DNA from 3 places in the Thalassospira sp. TSL5-1 genome. Region 2 is predicted to be linked to each of the others. Evidence: predicted binding sites of a transcription regulator. Region 2 holds the regulator's gene; each other region holds the start of a gene.
The links. Region 2 encodes LexA, which represses DNA repair genes until DNA is damaged. Its sites were predicted from a motif close to ATGTTCTANTTTGGTTC; they were not measured.
Positions count from the first base shown of each region.

Region 1 (5,899 bases), on a different contig from region 2:
AAGATGGTCTTTGGGGCCCAGGTGATGACCAATACGGTCAAACAATTCGTTTAAGGCGATATTGTCGCAGGTGGTGTGATGCTGTGCCTCAAGGCTGATTTGGCGAAAGGCGATGTTTTCCACCCACGGGGCAAAGACAATCACTTCCTCGATGCCAAAGCCGGTATCAACACCGGGCAGCTTTTCGGCCAGAAGATGCAATAAATGCGGGGCGGACTGGCAGGCGCTGCTGGTGGTGATGGCAACGGTATGGGTGTGCCCGTCCACCCGGATGCAGCGCAAAATGATCCGCCGCAATCCTTTGTGATGGGCTTGCAAATCCTGGCACAGGGACTGCACAAGCTGCGTGATGGCGGCTTCAAGATTGGCGGCATCGCCCAGCGGTTCGCCATATTGCTGGCGTATAAGCCAGGGCTGGCTGGGTAAATGAAAATTCAGATGTTCGGGCAGGCGGCCATAAAACTGGTCCAGCCTTTGTAAAACCTCCGGCCCCAGCCGGGTGGTCAGGGTCGCGCGGGGCAAATCGGCCAAATCGTGAATGCGATGAAGACCCAGCCGGTGCAGGGTCGCCAGCGTGGCTGTTGATAAACGCAGCCCGGCAACCGGCAATTGCCGGGCCTTTGCATGATCCGCCGGGAGCGAGAGGGTCCGCAGGGGCTGGTCGGTCAGAAATTGCGCACAGGCCCAGGCCGCCCCGGCGGTATCGGCCATGCCGGTTTGGCAGGCAAAGTCCATATGGCGTAAATCCCGTTCGATTTGCGCCATCAGGGTTTCCTCGTCACCAAACAGGTGAATACCGCCCGTCATTTCCAGCCAGAAACCGTTTTGCCCGGCCAGGTTTTCGCGTGCCAGTGCCCGGTCCGCCGCAATCCAGGGGCTGTAACGGTCCAGGTGGCGCATGATCCGGGCCTGATAGTGTTCATAAAGGGCTGGTTCTTCGGTAATATTGATAAGGTCCGGCACAATGCTGCGGGCTTCGGCCAGGCGCATGGCGGGCAATATGCCCAATGCCCGGGCCTGTACCGTTAGGCCACACACCAGCACACCCTTGTGGTCATTTCGGGTGACGACAAAGGGGGGCGTTTTGGCCGGTGAAACCCCGGTTTTTACCGCATCCTCAGGCGTGGACCGGGTATCGGATTTCAGGGATGGCGTGTGGTTTTGGTGGCAGTCGGTTTTCCAGTAGGGCAGCCACAGATATACGAAGCGTTGCTTCATCGATACAGACTTTCCAGCTGGCCGGTCGAACCCCGCGTCCCCCGATCAGGCTGAGTTTGCGATAAATGCCATGTGGCGTGATGTGCCAGCGCGACCATGCTGGCGATGGAGCAATTTTTTGCCCGGCCCGGTGATGGCGCAGCACAATCAGGCGGCAGGACCCTGCCTCGCAGGCCAGTTGCAGGCGGCGTGCAGTGGTCAGGTCGTAGTCGGTTGTTTCTAATATGATATTGCCAATCTGCCCGGATTTGGCGGCTTCCTCGCAGGTCCAAAGGGCGGTTTGCTGCTGGTCAATATTCATCATCACCAGCTCGGGTTGCGGATTGGGCTGTTTTGCAAACAGGGCAGGGGCGTAAACCTGGCCCTGATCCAGCGCCTTGCGGTGCTGAACCCATAACAGGGTGGCGGGTTTGCTTTGTTTGGCAGGCTGGTGAATATGGGGTGTGAGACCGGCCATATACCAGGCTAGGGCCGATGCCCCACTGTCACGATGTTCGGTCATAATTTCGTGCAGGCCGGTGGGCATCAGGCCGCCAGCTGCGAAATGGTTGCCAAGGTCAATACCATTGAAGGCCTTCCGGATCAGCGCCGATTGCCCGCCATTGACACAGGCAGCATGGCCTTGCCAGTGTTTTTCGGCCCGCAAAAGGGCCGCGCGTGCCTGTTGCAATCGGCTGGTCATGGAAGTGTGCCTGCTAAAATGTTCCTATTTTGTTCCTTTTATCTAATAACGCATGGGCCAGAGTCAAGATGAAAGCCTGATCTATCTGCGAGGGGAGGGATAATCCTGCTTCAGGGAGTGATAAATCCCTGCTTGATGGCAGTCACAACCGCCTGTTCCCGGGTCCGGGCATTCAGTTTTGTGCGACAGTTGCGCAAGTGCATTTCAACAGTAACACGGCTAATGCCCATCCGGTCTGCAATGGCATCATTGCGCAATCCTTTGCACAGCCAAAGCAGGCATTCGCGTTCCCGTGGGCTGAGTGCGGGATAATGCGTGATTCTCTCTCGTACCAGGTGAACATCTGTTTGGTTAAATTGATGATCAAGTTCCTGGTACCGCTGTTGTAAGGCGTGGGAAGCGAGAATTAGGGTGGTTTCCTTGCCGCGATAGAATTTTGAAAATTCTTCCGTATCCATTGTATTGGAAATTACCATGGCGCTTAATTGCTGCGGCATGGGGGGCATTCCCGGAATGACCAGCCCGGCAGTTGATTCCGTTTCACCAAATTCATTGAGTATTTGTCTGGCTTTGGACGAAAGGGTAACGGGGAAATTGGTGAAGGGCGTCTCAAATTTTCTGGGTGTAATATAGGCTCGGGCAACATCGATTAACGGATCGCAGCTGCCATAATTGTTGTCCAGATAATGGTGCATCCACCAATCGGGAAGGGTGGTTAGAAAAACAATGCTGCCATCCGGTTTTTCAAAGCCATAGGTGACTTGACGGGCTCCGAACTTTCTGAAAAACCGCAAGCCAGCCTGCCAGGCGGCAGGCACATTATGGGCATTCTCAAGGGCGTTTAACAGATCATAGAGATCGTTATTCGGGTCCGAGATCATCTCTGCTCATTGTCAGTTGGTGAAAATCAAAGCCTGTGGTTTCATGGGGTAATGAACCCCTGTTTTATAGCCGTCACAACCGCCTGTTCCCGGGTGCGGGCATTCAGTTTTGTACGACAGTTGCGCAAGTGCATTTCAACGGTAACACGGCTAATGCCCATGCGATCTGCAATGGCATCATTGCGCAATCCCTTGCACAGCCACAGCAGGCATTCGCGTTCCCGTGTGCTAAGGGGAGCGTAATGAATGTCTTTTTGCGATGCCAGATGGATCTCTGGCTGGGACAATTGCGGGTCCAGTGCCTGACATCGTTGATGCACGGCATGGGCGGCAAGAACAAGGACATTTTCCCTGTCGCGATAGAATTGCGAAAATTCCTGCGGGTTCATTGAATTGGCAATATTGAAACCGCTGACCTGCAATGTCGAGGGTGTCATTGTGGGAATGACAAAACCGGCATTTGCCCCGGTGTCGCTATATTCCCGAAGCATCCGGGTGGCTGGTTCGGACAGCGAAATCGGGAAAGTGCCGGATCTGGTGTCAAACCGGGTTGGCGTGAAATAAGCGCGGCTAATGTCGGCGAATGGGTCCACGCTGACATAGTTATTCTCGAGATACCGGTTTATCCACCAGTCGGGAACGGTGGTGAGAAAGGCGATACTGCCATCCTGTCTGCCACGGGCATAGCTGATCTGGGTGCCGCCATATTTTTGGAAAAAAACAAGCCCTGCCTGCCATGCGTCGGAAACATTCAGCGAATTGTTCAGGGCATTTAACAGATCAAAAAGGTCGTTATGCGGGTTCACGCTCATCCCTGTCATTCCGGCAAAGTTGCAAGCCTGTAGTATTCCCTGTTCTTTGATCAAACCCGCTATGTCACAGCCCCGGGAAAGAGTATTTAAGGCGTAATGAAACCGCGTTTGATGGCGGTCACAACGGCCTGTTCCCGGGTGCGGGCATTCAGTTTCTGGCGACAGTTGCGCAAGTGCATTTCAACGGTAACACGGCTAATGCCCATCCGATCTGCAATGGCATCATTGCGCAACCCCTTGCACAGCCACAGCAGACATTCGCGTTCCCGCGGACTGAGAAGCGGGTAATAGCCGCTTTTTTGTGGTGCCAGATGAACATCGGTTTTGGAAAGTTGCGGATCCAGTTCCTGGCAGCGTTGATGCACGGCATGGGCCGCAAGGGCCAGGGCATTTTCCTTGTCGCTATAAAATAGGGAGAATTCGTGCTTGTTCATTGTGTTCGCAATGTTGAAGCCACTGATTGTCAGTGTCGAAGGTGTCATGGTCGGGATGACAAATCCGCTACTCGAGCCGGTTTCGGCAAATTCCTGAAGCATTTGGGCCGCTGATGCTGACAGGGAAACTGGCAGATCAACTGCTTTGGTATCAAACCGGGTTGGCGAGAAATAAGTGCGTCCAACGTCAATGAACGGGTCCAGGTCGGCATAATCATTGTCAAGATAATAGGTCATCCACCAGTCCGGCAGGGTGGTGAGAAAGACGATGCTGCCATCCTGCCTTTCATGGGTATAGGTAATTTGATTACCCCCATATTTCCTGAAAAAGACCAGTCCTGCCTGCCATGCGTCTGGAACATTCAGCGCATTGTCCAGCGCATTTAACAGATCCAAAAGATCGTTATTCAGTTGAAGAGCCATCCCCGCCATTCCGGTAAAATTGTACACCTATGGTTTTCCATAGATTGTTTCTAAGAATTTATAAGACGAAAATAACCAGGCTTCCAGAAAAAACGGGGTATTTGACTGCAAAGGTATAATGAAGAATTTGCTTCATTTCCGCAGTTTTCAGTCTGGATAAAGTAATTGCTGTATCTTGGTATAGAATGAAGACCCTGAAGAATAGTTCTCAAAACTATACTTTAGGGGTGTTTGTGAAAAAGACCATGCGGTCGACTTCACAAACCTGCGAAACGGATTGATCGGTCTTTGGGACATGAGGCCGATTATCAAAACAGGCATTCGGGGACGTGTTTGAAAAGTGTTTGAACGCACTTTCAGCAAAAACGGGAAATTTCGTTATGACTTCAAATATGAACAGTGTTGATGCGTCTGCACAAGCAGTCGTGGGTGAGCTTGTCGCTGCAATTGATCGCGATACCAATGCAGCCTTTTTGGCAGGTCATTTTCTGCCCTCTATTCGTGTTGCACATCAGGATGTTGATTTTGATGTTTTTGCAGGGCAGCAAACACGTGAAATTGAAATTCCCCGGGGCCGTAAGGCGTTTTTGGAATTTATTGCCGACTGGCAAAAGAAATATCAGGCCAACCTTAAGCTGGGTATCGTTTCAACGCTGATTTTGCCGCTGGCTGCCTGTGGCGGCGGGGGAGGTGGTCTTGGTAGTGCTTTTGGCGGCGGGTCCGGTGGGCGCGTGGTCGACGGTTATATCTCCGGGGCAACCGTTTCGCGCGTGAATGGATCGGGCAATACCGTAACCACCGATGCCAATGGTAATTTCACCGGTTTGACGGGCTCAGGTGCGATCCAGATCACCGGTGGTACCGACATTAGCACCGGCCTTGCCTTTAACGGCAAACTGACGGCACCGGATGGTTCGACGGTGGTGACACCACTGACAACCCTGGTGCAAAGCCTGATTGATTCAGGTGAAACCGAAACCGATGCCCTTAATGCCGTCAAGGCGGCTTTTAATGTTACAGAAGATCTGAAAACGGTGGACCCGGTTGCGACCAACAATACCGAGCTGTTCAAGGCCGGGGTTCAGGTTGCCAACATTCTGACGATGGGGGCCAAGGCCATTACGGGCGCTTCCGGGGGGCAGTCGGAAGCTGATGCCATTAAATCTGTGGCTGATGCGCTGGCGGCGACATTAAAAGGGGTGAATACGACCGTAACCCTTGACAGTTCGGCGATTAACAACGTGCTGCAAAATGCCGGGGTGGATACCACGCTTTCGGGCGACACGGCCTCGATCATTTCGGCCAGTAACACCAATATTCAGAATGCCGCGACGACTGACGATATTGTCAAAAGCCAGTATATCGCCCAGGGCGAAGCGGCAAATGCTATTCAGGAAGGGGCGGCATCCGGCAGCCTGTCGCAAACGGCAGCCGAATATGATGCCGATG
Region 1 is NZ_KV880642.1:49,856-55,754, reverse strand. It holds gene LF95_RS21085 (Y-family DNA polymerase) at 1-1,218, opposite strand, end outside; gene LF95_RS21080 (ImuA family protein) at 1,118-1,900, opposite strand; gene LF95_RS23590 (LuxR C-terminal-related transcriptional regulator) at 2,011-2,781, opposite strand; gene LF95_RS23585 (helix-turn-helix transcriptional regulator) at 2,823-3,593, opposite strand; gene LF95_RS23580 (helix-turn-helix transcriptional regulator) at 3,680-4,450, opposite strand; gene LF95_RS23575 (bluetail domain-containing putative surface protein) at 4,831-5,899, shown strand, end outside.
Region 1: the regulator LexA is predicted to act here: its motif matches at 1,919-1,935, upstream of LF95_RS21080 (ImuA family protein).

Region 2 (5,899 bases):
GAATCACCCTCAAGCGGTGCCTTAAGGCGAACAACGGGTTTAATCCCTTCCGGCGCTTCGCTCGCATCGCGGTCGCGCCAGCGGCCATCATATTTCATCGGGCGGCCTTCTGCGCGGGCTTTCTCACGCATTTCGCTCAGTTCCTCGGGCGAGCAATAACAGAAATATGCTTTGCCGGCTTCAACCAGGCTATGGGCAACCTCGGCGTGACGGTCGCGGCGGGCGAACTGCATGACGGGTTCTTCGTCAGCGTTCAGGCCCAGCCAGTTCAAACCGGCAAAAATTGCATCGACGGCTTCGGGGGTCGAGCGCTCCCGGTCTGTATCTTCAATACGCAGCAAAAATTTGCCGCCAGTATGTTTGGCATAAAGCCAGTTATAGAGGGCGGTACGTGCACCACCAATATGCAGGAACCCTGTCGGAGACGGGGCAAAACGGGTAACAACCGTCATTCGCTTTATCCATTTTTTCTGGATGTTGTCGCTTGTCGTTAAGACATTTGGCGTGCAGGCTATATCATATTCGGAATGCTGTTGCACCACAGTGGATGATAGATAAAAGCCCGAGGCGCGTTATACCATTAAACATTCGTCGCATAAGATGGCGGCAAATTAATTTTTTTCAAGGTCTTAACGCTGTTTTTGAGCATATTGCAACAGCGTTGGCAGATGACCGGGAAAAATGGATTTTGTCATGTGCCATGTTCCTTGGGTTGGGTCAGGCGGTGTATTTTTCGCTTAAGACGCAACCTTCGGATATTTTACTGGCTTTTGCGCTGTTGATCGCGCTCGCCGGTATGTGGCTGAGTCGTCATTATGTTATCCCGTTTTTTTGTTGGTTAATGCTGGTTTTTGCCGTGCTTGGCGGCGGAATCGTCCAGGCACATTTGTATATGCTGCAAGGACCTGTCCTTAAGAAGACGCTTTATACCGAAAATTTGCAGGGCAAAATTCTGTCACTGGAACCGCGAAACGGGCGCACCCGGTTGGTGATTACTCCTGATGACATAGCCGGATTATCTCGTGATCAATTGCCGCAAAAGGTCAGGTTGTCGCTTTCGGGCGATATTGCTGTGCGTCCCGGAGATTATTTTAGCGGAAAGGCCAAGATTTTCCCGCTTAGCGTACCTGAAACACCCGGGGATCCGGATTTTGCCAGAAACCTGTATTTTGACGGGATTGGCGGAACCGGCTTTGCCTTGGGGCGCAGTTACCGGATTGATCGTGATCAGACAGCCGACACTGGATTTTTTGAGGCAATTGAAAGAATTCGTTTGGCCATTATGGCCCGGATCGATAATGGGCTTGAACCGGCCAAGGCGGGGCTTGCCAACGCCATTCTGGTGGGAGAACGCGGCGGCGTTGCGCCGGAACTGGCAGAGGATTTGCGCAAATCCGGTTTGGCCCACTTATTGGCGATATCAGGGCTTCATATGGGGCTCTTATGTGGGGTGGTGTTTTTCACGGTTCGTTTCGGGTTGGCTCTGTTTCCGTCTGTTGCTCTACGATATCCGATCAAAAAATGGGCGGCGATTGCTGGCTTTATTATCGGGACTTTTTACCTGCTGCTGTCTGGGGCTACGGTGCCGACCCAGCGTGCCTTTGTGATGACGGCAATCGTGCTGTTTGCCGTGCTGGTGGACCGTCGGGCCATATCTTTGCGGCTGGTGGCAATTGCTGCGGTCATTGTTATGGTTTTGCGTCCCGACGCGATTTTAGGGGCCAGTTTTCAACTGTCATTTGCGGCGGTAACGGTGCTTGTTGCTTTTTATCAAGGCAAAGGCGGGCGACTGGTTTCGCCGCAGCGTGATTTGCCTGTTTGGCAGCGTATCGGGCGGTATCTGTTTGCGTTGTTTATTACCGGCATCATGGTGACGGCAGTAACGGCACCCATCATTGGTTTCCATTTTGGGCGCATTTCGCTTTTGGGCGTGCTGTCAAACCTGGTTGCGATTCCCTTGATGGCATTCTGGATTATGCCAGGCATTGTTGCGGTTCTGGTTTTATTGCCCTTTGGGCTGGAAGGAATCGCTCTTGGTTTTCTGGCTCCCGGTCTTGATATGCTGATTGCGCTGGCCCATCTTGTCGCCCGTCAGGATTGGGGGCTTTGGCATATTGCGCAGCCTCCGGCCTTGGCTGTTATTTTGGCGATGCTGGCTTTGTTATGGCTGATAATTTGGCGACAACGTGTGCTGTGGCTATGTGCAATCGTTCCTGCTGTGGGCGCTGCAATTGCGATTATAGGCGTACAATCGCCTGATCTGTTGGTAGGAGGGGACCAGAAAGACTGGGCGCTTTATCAAGAACAGGGTGATCATCTGGTTTTTAATAACAGAGTCAGCCGTTTTCACCGTGACATCTGGAATGCCCGTTTCGGAACTGGTTTTGCACCAGAAAAAAATGCAGCAAAGCACTGTGATCAAGAGCGATGCTGGTTTAAGAAAAATGGAAAAACCATTGTTATATCAGATAAAATAGATGATCCATTTTATCTTTGTCGCCATGCGGATGTGATTGTTATCCTGAAACAGGATTTTCCGGTTTCTGCGTGTAACGGATCGGATAGATCGCCGCTGGTTATTGATGACGATGTGTTGTGGTGGCAGGGCGGTGTAGCCGTATTTCTGGGTGATCAGCAATCACCATCGCGATATGAGACGGTAAGGCAGACCAGCGGCAATTGGTCCTGGATCATCATTGGCGGCCGCTGATTTGAATGGATGCCTGCATTAATACTGACGTAGCAGGCCAATCAGCCGACCCTGGATTTGAACACGTTCTGGCGGCAGGGCGCGTGTTTCATAGCGGGCATTGGCCGGTTCCAGCAAGACCTGGCCCAAACCACGTTTAATGCGTTTGAGGGTTGCTTCGCTATCATCAACAAGGGCAACAACGATGGTGCCGTCATTGGCCTGTTCACACCGTTGAATCAGGACCGTATCACCATCGAGAATACCTGCCTCGATCATGGAATCACCCGAAACTTCAAGGGCGTAATGCTCCCCTGTGCCCAAAAGGGCCGCAGGAACCTGAACCTGTGTGCTTTGATCGCGCAGGGCTTCAATCGGGGTACCCGCAGCGATCCGGCCATATAAGGGCAGGGAGACGCTTTCCTGAATTTCGGAAAAGGCCGAGGGGACCATTGCCGGGCGATGGGTTGTTTTTCGCGCCGATGCAATGGGGGTAACACGCGCAGAGCCAGCGGGGCTCGGGGCGTCATCGTCGTTATTGTCGGGAAGGCGCAGCACTTCCAGGGCGCGCGCCCGATGGGCAAGGCGGCGAATAAAACCGCGTTCCTCAAGTCCGGTAATCAACCTGTGAATGCCGGATTTGGATTTCAGGTTCAAGGCTTCCTTCATCTCATCGAACGAAGGTGAAATACCATGATCGCGAAGGTGATTGTCGATATAGACTAGCAATTCATATTGCTTGCGCGTTAGCATGGCATTTTCCCGGACCCAAATAAGAACAAATCGAATACATTAATGTTCTACTTTGGTTCTGATTGGTGGTCAAGCGTCTTGCGCGTAATAAGAACACTTAAACCGTGTCCTTATAAAATTCAGTCGGCAATAAATGTGCCGGATTTTCCGCCATCTTTGTAAATGACCCGGATATTGGTCAACTGCATGGTTTTATCGACGGCTTTGCACATGTCAAAGACAGTCAAAGCGGTGATCGAGACAGCAGTTAGTGCCTCCATTTCCACACCGGTGCGACCTGATGTTTTGCAGGTCGCCATTATGTCGACGGCGGGTTGATCCTCGGCCAGGGTCAGTGTGACGGTGACCGAATCAAGGGGCAGGGGATGGCATAGCGGGATCAGATCGGCAGTACGTTTTGCGCCCATAATGCCGGCGAGTTGCGAAATTGCGAGAACGTCGCCTTTTTTATGGCCGTGACTTGCGATCAGCTCTGCTGTGCCAGCCTGCATGACAACCCGGCCTTTGGCCGTTGCCGTGCGCGCCGTTACCGACTTTGTCGAAACGTCAATCATCACGGCGTTTCCGCCATCGTCAAAATGGGTCAGTTTTGGGGTCATTGTCGCATTCCGGTTATCGCGCCGTCGCAGGCGTTTTTAGACCTCAGGCTGCTTTTGTCAGAAGCGCCCGGGTAGCTGCCTCAACATCATCCTGTCGCATCAGGCTTTCGCCGATCAGGAAGCATTTTGCCCCCACTTTACCCATGCGGGCCAGATCATCAGACGTGAAGATACCGCTTTCGGAAACCAGCAAACGGTTGTCATCAACCATTTCGGCCAATTGCTCGGTTGTCGTAAGGGATACTTCCAAAGTCTTTAGATTACGGTTGTTTATACCAATCAGCTTTGATTTCAGTTTAAGGGCGCGCTCAAGCTCTGGTGCATTGTGCACTTCAACCAGTACATCCATTCCTAATTCATGTGCCTGAGATTCAAGCTCTGCTGCCAAGCTGTCATCAAGGGCGGCCATGATCAGCAAAATGCAGTCTGCTCCCAGGGCGCGGGCCTCGGTGATCTGATAGGGATCAACCATGAAATCCTTGCGCAATACCGGCAAGTCAACTGCTGCACGGGCCGCAACCAGATAGGAATCGTCACCCTGAAAATACGGAATGTCGGTGAGTACCGAAAGGCAGCTAGCACCACCAGCCTGATAGGCCTGGGCCAGTGACGGCGGGTTAAAGTCAGCGCGGATCAGACCTTTTGACGGTGATGCCTTTTTGATCTCGGCAATCAGTCCATAGCGACCAGCGGCAATTGATGTTTCAAGTGCTGCGATAAAACCGCGTGGGGCAGATTGTGCTGCGGCTTCGGCGGTAAGGTCAGCCAGGGGCTTCCGGGCTTTGCAGGCGCTGACATGGTCGCGTTTGTCGTTGCAAATTTTCTCAAGCACGTCGCTCATGCTGCATTTCCTTCGTTCGATATTGCCACCAACTGTTCCAGCGTTTTCGCGGCACTGCCATTATCGATGACGGTTTCGCATCTTGCGATACCATCCGCAATGTCTTTGGCAATCCCCGTAACAACAAGGGCCGCAGCTGCATTGAGCAGAACGATATCGCGATAGGCGTTTTTCTTGCCTGCGAGCAATTCCCGGATCGCCGTGGCGTTGGTTTGCGCATCGCCGCCTTTCAGTTCGGCAAGTGTTGAAAGGCGAATGCCGTAATCCTGAGGATTGATTTCAAATGTGGTAACTTTGCCGTCCTTGACCTCGGCAACGAAGGTCGGGCCGGTGACAGAAATTTCGTCAAGTCCGCTATCGCCATGAACGACCCAGGCGTGACGGGAGCCAAGGCGGTTCAGGACATGGGCAATCGGTTCAACCCATTCTTTGCCAAAGACGCCAATAACTTGCTGCCTGGTTTTTGCCGGGTTTGCCAGCGGGCCGAGAAGGTTGAAAATGGTGCGTGTACCCATTTCAACACGGGTTGGCATAACGTGGCGCACCGCCGAATGATGGCGCTGTGCCATCATGAAGCACAAGTTAATCTGTGTAAGCGATTTTTCCAAAAGCGAGATGTCAGCATCAATATTGACGCCAAGTGTCGCCAGGACGTCTGCCGAACCGGACTTTGAGGATGCCGCACGGTTGCCGTGTTTGGCAACTTTGGCACCACACGCTGCGGCAACAATGGCGGCTGCCGTCGAAATATTATAGGTCCCGCTGCCATCACCGCCCGTGCCGCAGGTATCAACAGCATCGGGGCTTGCCGTAACGCCGGTTGCCTTTGCCCGCATCACACGGGCCGCGCCGGTAATTTCTTCGATTGTTTCACCACGCAGGCGTAGCGCCATCAAAAAGGCCCCCATTTGTGACGGGGTCGCCTGGCCGGACATCAAAACGTCAAAGGCCTGCTCGGCTTCTTGCTCGCTCAGGGTGGCGCCAGTGGCAACTTTGGCCAGTGTCGGCTTGAGATCA
Region 2 is NZ_KV880637.1:1,815,882-1,821,780, reverse strand. It holds gene gltX (glutamate--tRNA ligase) at 1-452, opposite strand, end outside; gene LF95_RS08625 (ComEC/Rec2 family competence protein) at 701-2,710, shown strand; gene lexA (transcriptional repressor LexA) at 2,729-3,442, opposite strand; gene moaC (cyclic pyranopterin monophosphate synthase MoaC) at 3,562-4,041, opposite strand; gene trpC (indole-3-glycerol phosphate synthase TrpC) at 4,085-4,882, opposite strand; gene trpD (anthranilate phosphoribosyltransferase) at 4,879-5,899, opposite strand, start outside.

Region 3 (5,899 bases), 1.1 Mb from region 2:
CGGCCTTTATGCGCAATTTTGTCTCGCCCACGGTGTGGGGGCTGGGATGTTTTGCCGGGGGTGTGTGCGGGGTGGCGTGGAATACGGCCATTCTGGCGATATTGACGGCAAGTTCGACAACGTTATTGGGGCTGGCCTTTGCGCTGGTGGTGACACGAACAGGGTTTCGCTGGAAAAAATCGCTGCGCGTTTTAACCGTGCTGCCGATTATTACCCCGCCTTTCGTGATTGGTTTGGCCCTTATCCTTCTTTTTGGCAGATCGGGAACCGTAACGCAGTTTATTGCTGATCTGCTCGGGGTGGAGGCAGGCCGGTGGTTATATGGCCTCCCTGGAATATGGCTTGCCCAGACCTTGTCCTTCACCCCGATTTCTTTTCTGGTTTTGATTGGCGTTGTCGAGGGTGTCAGCCCGTCGATGGAGGAAGCATCGCAAACCCTGCGGGCGGACCGGTGGCAGACATTTGTCAATGTATCGCTGCCCCTGATGCGGCCGGGCCTTGCCAATGCGTTTTTGCTGGCCTTTATCGAAAGCATGGCCGATTTCGGCAACCCGATGGTTTTGGGTGGCAATTACGAGGTTTTATCGACCGATATTTTCTTTGCTATTGTTGGTGCACAAAATGACCAGGGCCGGGCGGCGGTGCTGGCGATTATTTTGCTGGTCTTTACGCTTTCGGCCTTTGCCGCACAGCGTTTCTGGCTGGGCAAAAAATCCTATGCCACGGTTTCGGGCAAGGCCGATAATGGTGCGCATGTGGGCTTAAGCACCGGTTTGCGTCGGGTATGTTATGGCACGGCCATTCCCTGGGCGCTGTTTACCATTGTCATTTACGGCATGATTTTCTTTGGTGCCTTTGTCAAACGCTGGGGTTTTGATAACAGCCTGACGCTGGATAACTATGTCGAAGCCTTCGGCATTGGCTGGAGCGACCACGGCATTGTTTGGGCCGGGGCGGCGTGGGATTCATTCTGGACGACGTTGAATATTTCGATCATTGCCGCCCCGCTGACCGCAGCGGTGGGCCTGACAACAGCCTATTTGCTGGTGCGGCAAAATTTCAGGGGCAAAAATGCCTTTGAATTTGGCACGATGCTGAGCTTTGCCATCCCCGGCACGGTGATTGGGGTGAGCTATATTCTGGCCTTTAACGTACCGCCGCTGGAATTGACCGGTACGGGTGTGATTCTGGTGATCTGCTTTGTATTTCGCAATATGCCCGTCGGTGTACGCGGCGGGATTGCAGCGATGAGCCAGCTTGACAAAAGCCTGGATGAGGCCTCGTTAACGCTGGGGGCCAACAGCTTTACAACCTTTCGCAAGGTGATTTTGCCGCTGTTGCGCCCGGCCATTGTGGCGGCACTGGTTTACAGCTTTGTGCGGGCGATTACGTCGGTCAGTGCCGTGATCTTTCTGGTCAGCGCGGACCATAATATGGCGACATCTTACATTATCGGGCTGGTGGAAAACGGGCGTTATGGCGTGGCGATTGCCTATTGCAGCGTGCTGATTTTGGTGATGCTGACGGTGATTGTTGTGGTGCAGGGTTTGATTGGCAAACGCAAGCTGCGCCGCGAAGACCGGGTTGCGAGCGATACAACGACAACAGGCGGGAAAACTGCCCTGAATGGCTTACGGGAGAAACATTCATGACACTGAAAACACGGGCCGGGTCGGTTATTTTTGAAAATGTGACCAAGACCTATGGCAAAGGGGCGGTGACAGCGATTGATGATGTGTCGTTTGATATTCAGCCCGGCGAGCTTGTGACCCTGCTGGGGCCAAGCGGCTGTGGCAAGACAACGACATTGCGCATGATTGCCGGTCTGGAACACCCGACCAGCGGGCGGATCTTGATTGGGGGCAAGGATGTGACGCATCTGCCTGCTACCGACCGCGATGTCAGCATGGTGTTTCAGTCCTATGCGCTGTTTCCGCATATGAGTGTGGTGGAAAATGTGGCCTATGGCCTGACGGTGAGCGGGCAGAAAAAGAACGAAGCCCATGACCGTGCCCGTGAGGGGCTGAACCTTGTGGGACTGGCGGATTATGGCGACCGGCTGCCATCCGAGCTTTCGGGCGGGCAGCAGCAGCGTGTGGCGGTGGCCCGTGCGCTGGTGCTGGAGCCAGAGGTGTTGCTGCTTGATGAGCCTTTGTCAAACCTGGATGCAAAACTGCGCCGCCATGTGCGCACCGAAATTCGTGATTTGCAGCAAAAGCTGGGTTTAACGGCGGTTTATGTGACCCATGACCAGGAAGAGGCCCTGGCGGTTTCGGACCGGATTATCGTGATGAACCGGTCTGTCATTGCCCAGCAGGGCACCCCGCGCCAGCTTTATGAAGAACCGGCATCGGCCTTTATTGCCGATTTCATTGGCGATGCGAACCTTGTAACGGGCGAGGTTTATGCCCTGAACGGGGATATGGCGGATGTGGATATTGGCGGGGAGCGGGTGACGCTGCGCCAACGGGGACATGGCCTTGGGGCTGTGGAAGTTGCCGTTCGGCCCGATGCGGTGCGCCTGAGCGATGGCGCGGAAGGGGCGCAAATGTCGTTAAAGGGTAACGTGACGCATGCGACATATCTTGGTAGCGCCATTCATTACACCGTGCAGTGTGATGTGGGTGAATTGTTTGTGATTGATGGACGGATCGATGCGCCGATCCGGGCGGGTAGCGAGGTTGGGATCGGCTTTGCGTCACGGGGTCTTGCGCTTGTGTCGGGTCAGTGACCTGTAAATAGAAAAGGAAAAAGAACATGGCAGAAGTTGCGGATGCGTTAAAGGCGGCCAGTGGCGACGGTGATATTGCGGCGCGTTTTGAACATGCCATCGCGGTGGTACGCGAAGCAGGCCGGGTGGCGATGGATTATTATCGCCGGGTGGATGAACTGGTTATTGAAAGCAAGGCCAACCCGCTCGATGTGGTCAGCATTGCCGATAAAGAGGTTGAAGCTGTTATCCGTCGCGAGATTGCGGCGAAGTTTCCCGATGATGGGTATCTCGGCGAGGAAATGGGCATTGATCGCGGCAAGAATGACTGCCTGTGGGTGATTGATCCGATTGATGGCACCGCGTGCTTTGTCAATAAAATGCCGACCTGGGTGATCTCAGTCGCCCTGATGGTGGGCAATGAGGCCGTGATTGGCCTGATTTACGAACCCAATGGCGACGAGCTGTTTGCCGCCTGCATCGGCCAGGGGGCGACGGTCAATGGCAAGCCGATTGCGGCAAGCCAGGTCGATAATGTCAATGCCGGTGTGATGGGTGTTGGTATGTCGCACCGGGTGGAAAGTGCCGCCCTGGTGCCGTTTATTGCCGACCTTCTGGACCGCGAGGGGATGTTTATTCGCAATGGCTCCTGCGCACTGATGATGGCCTATGCGGCATCGGGCCGGTTGATTGGCTATTTTGAACCGCATATCAACCCGTGGGACTGCATGGCGGGCATTGTTTTGATGCGCGAAGCGGGGGGCTGGTGCAATAGCTTCCTTGCGGCGCCCGACGTGCTGGAAAAGGGGGCACCGATTTTGGTGGCCGGGCCGAAGGTGGCGGACGTGCTTTCGGAGATGACCGGGGTTAAGTAACGGCTTTCGCCATTCTGTTTTGTTGAAAACCGGCATGAAAATTGCCGGTTTTTGACGTTCAAAAATGCGTCAGTTTTGCAAAAATTCGGCTGATTTTGCGATGGAATCGCCGTTTTTTGAACCAAAAAAATCCCGCAGCATACTGAATATGCTGCGGGATTCGGTGTTCCTATTGTAGCAGGTTCGATTTTAGAGGGTAGCTACAACCGTATTGTCGATTGGAATTTGCGCAGTGCAATTGTAGCAGGTTCGATTTTAGAGGGGCAGGGTTTTACTGGCTGCACCATAAAATCCGGGCGATCCAGTCGAGATTTTGGGCTTCGATATAGCGGTCTTCGTAATCCGGGTTGAGGGATTTAAGCTCGATCCCCATAGCGCCGCGCCGGACCAGTTCCTTGGCCATCACTTCGCCTTCGCGGGTTTTGACCACGACGCGGTCGCGCGGGCGGATGTTCGATGCCGGGGAGACGATGATCAGATCACCATCGCGAAAGACGGGCGACATCGAGTCCCCGGAAATGCGCAGCCCATAGGCGGTGGGGTCGTGCAGGGCGGGGAAGGTGATGTCTTCCCAGGCGCCGCCCACGGGATAACCTGCATCGTCAAAAAAGCCGCGATTGCCCGCCTGGGCAAAGCCGATGACCGGCACGCGCCCGGCGGCATTGCCATCCATTAATTCGGAAAATTCCCGGAAGGTGACATTTGCCGCCGAGAGCACCTTGGCGATGCTTTCAGTCGAGGGCCAGCGCGGTTTGCCCGCAACGGTGTTGCGTTTGGAGCGGTTGAATGTGGTCGGGTCAAGCTGGGCCAGCCGGGCCAGGCCGGAGGGCGAGAGGCCCTTTTCCTCGGCAATTTTGTCGAGGGCGGCCCAGATGAGGTCATGTTTGATCATAGTTTCAGTTTAACAGGGTTGAGAAGGCGCAGGACAGGGAATTTATTCCTTTCCCGGCAATGAGAACAAAATAGGAAAATAGTCCTTTACAATGAGAACAAAAAGGGATTAAAAGCTGAGTGTCAGCGGGAGATTTGCATCCGGGGGTAAGTGCCCGGCGGTGTAAGATGACGGCCCGTGATGTGTGGCTCCTTTTTCATCAATGTTCATGCCCGAGTTTACCAAGACGCGGCACCTGTGGTGCGGTGATGGCCCTGGTGCATTTAAAGGGCGTTTGCAGGGTAAATCCCTAGTTTCGGTCAATGTGCTTAAGGGTGCGGGAACTTGGCGGCAGGACAGTGGCGGCAAAGGGGCAAGGGGTTGGCAGGGATCGGCCAGGGTCGGTCCTGCCTGAAGCGGTAAAAATGTGATCAGGAGGGCGAAATGACACAGCAAAGACTTTTCCCCAAACCGTTGGGCTGCGGGGAAGTGACCCTGTTTGCCAGCGCGGCGCAGGCGTGGTTCTGGTTTGTGCGCTGCCAGGCAGCACGGATAGAAGGGGCGCGGGTTGTGGCCGATGCCGGCGAGGTGACGCGGCCCTGTGACCCGGATGATGTTTATAATGCGGTGATGCGTCTGTGGCGCGGCGGTGTGATTGGTCAGGCGCATTTGCAGGTGCTGGAATATTACGGACTGGTGGAAAGATTGCCGGACCGCCGGGTGGTAGCCGAAAGCCACAAAGCCGATTTATGGCAAGAGGCGATGCAGGCCTTGCGTGATGTGCTGGTCAAGCGCGGCATTGTGGACCCGGAGGGGGCGGATGATGACCCGGAATTTGATGAGTCGGGAGAGTGGAATTACGAGATGCAGGGGGATGTGTCGCCATGCGATTTGTAGGGAATCACGCGCTTTGGGGCGTTCAATCCGGGCAGGACAGGGATGTGGCGGAGCGATGGAAAGCCTGGCAGTTGGCCCGCAACAGGCAGCAAGATGGCGGGCACCAAGATGAGCTGGGCCAGGACTGGATAATGCCGGAAAATGACGATTATGCCACGGCGGCCGTCGTGGCGGACAAGGTGGCGGCGACGGAGTTGCAGGCGGTAGACAAATGCGGGCGGCGGGTGCTGATTGTGTTTGCCGATGCGCCGGAAAAATGGCTGTTGCGATGGTTGCCAAAGGCGTTTCGCCATTGTTTTGCCGTGCTGGAAACGAGCGAGGCCGGATGCTGGATTTACCTGAACCCGGCCAGTCATCGACTGGAGTGCACGTTATGGCGGTTTTCATCGCTGTTTGACCCGGCGGCGCATTATCGGGCGCGCGGGCATAAGTGCCTGTGGGTGACCGTGCCGTCAGACAATCTGCCGCGCCTTCGGCTGGGGCTGGCAAGCTGTGTGGGGGTGATGAAACATCTGCTGGGTATTTCGGCCTGGTGGGTGGTAACAC
Region 3 is NZ_KV880637.1:698,143-704,041, forward strand. It holds gene LF95_RS03215 (ABC transporter permease) at 1-1,652, shown strand, start outside; gene LF95_RS03220 (ABC transporter ATP-binding protein) at 1,649-2,731, shown strand; gene LF95_RS03225 (inositol monophosphatase family protein) at 2,758-3,585, shown strand; gene LF95_RS03230 (S24 family peptidase) at 3,857-4,477, opposite strand; gene LF95_RS03235 (hypothetical protein) at 4,901-5,353, shown strand; gene LF95_RS03240 (hypothetical protein) at 5,341-5,899, shown strand, end outside.
Region 3: the regulator LexA is predicted to act here: its motif matches at 4,541-4,557, upstream of LF95_RS03230 (S24 family peptidase).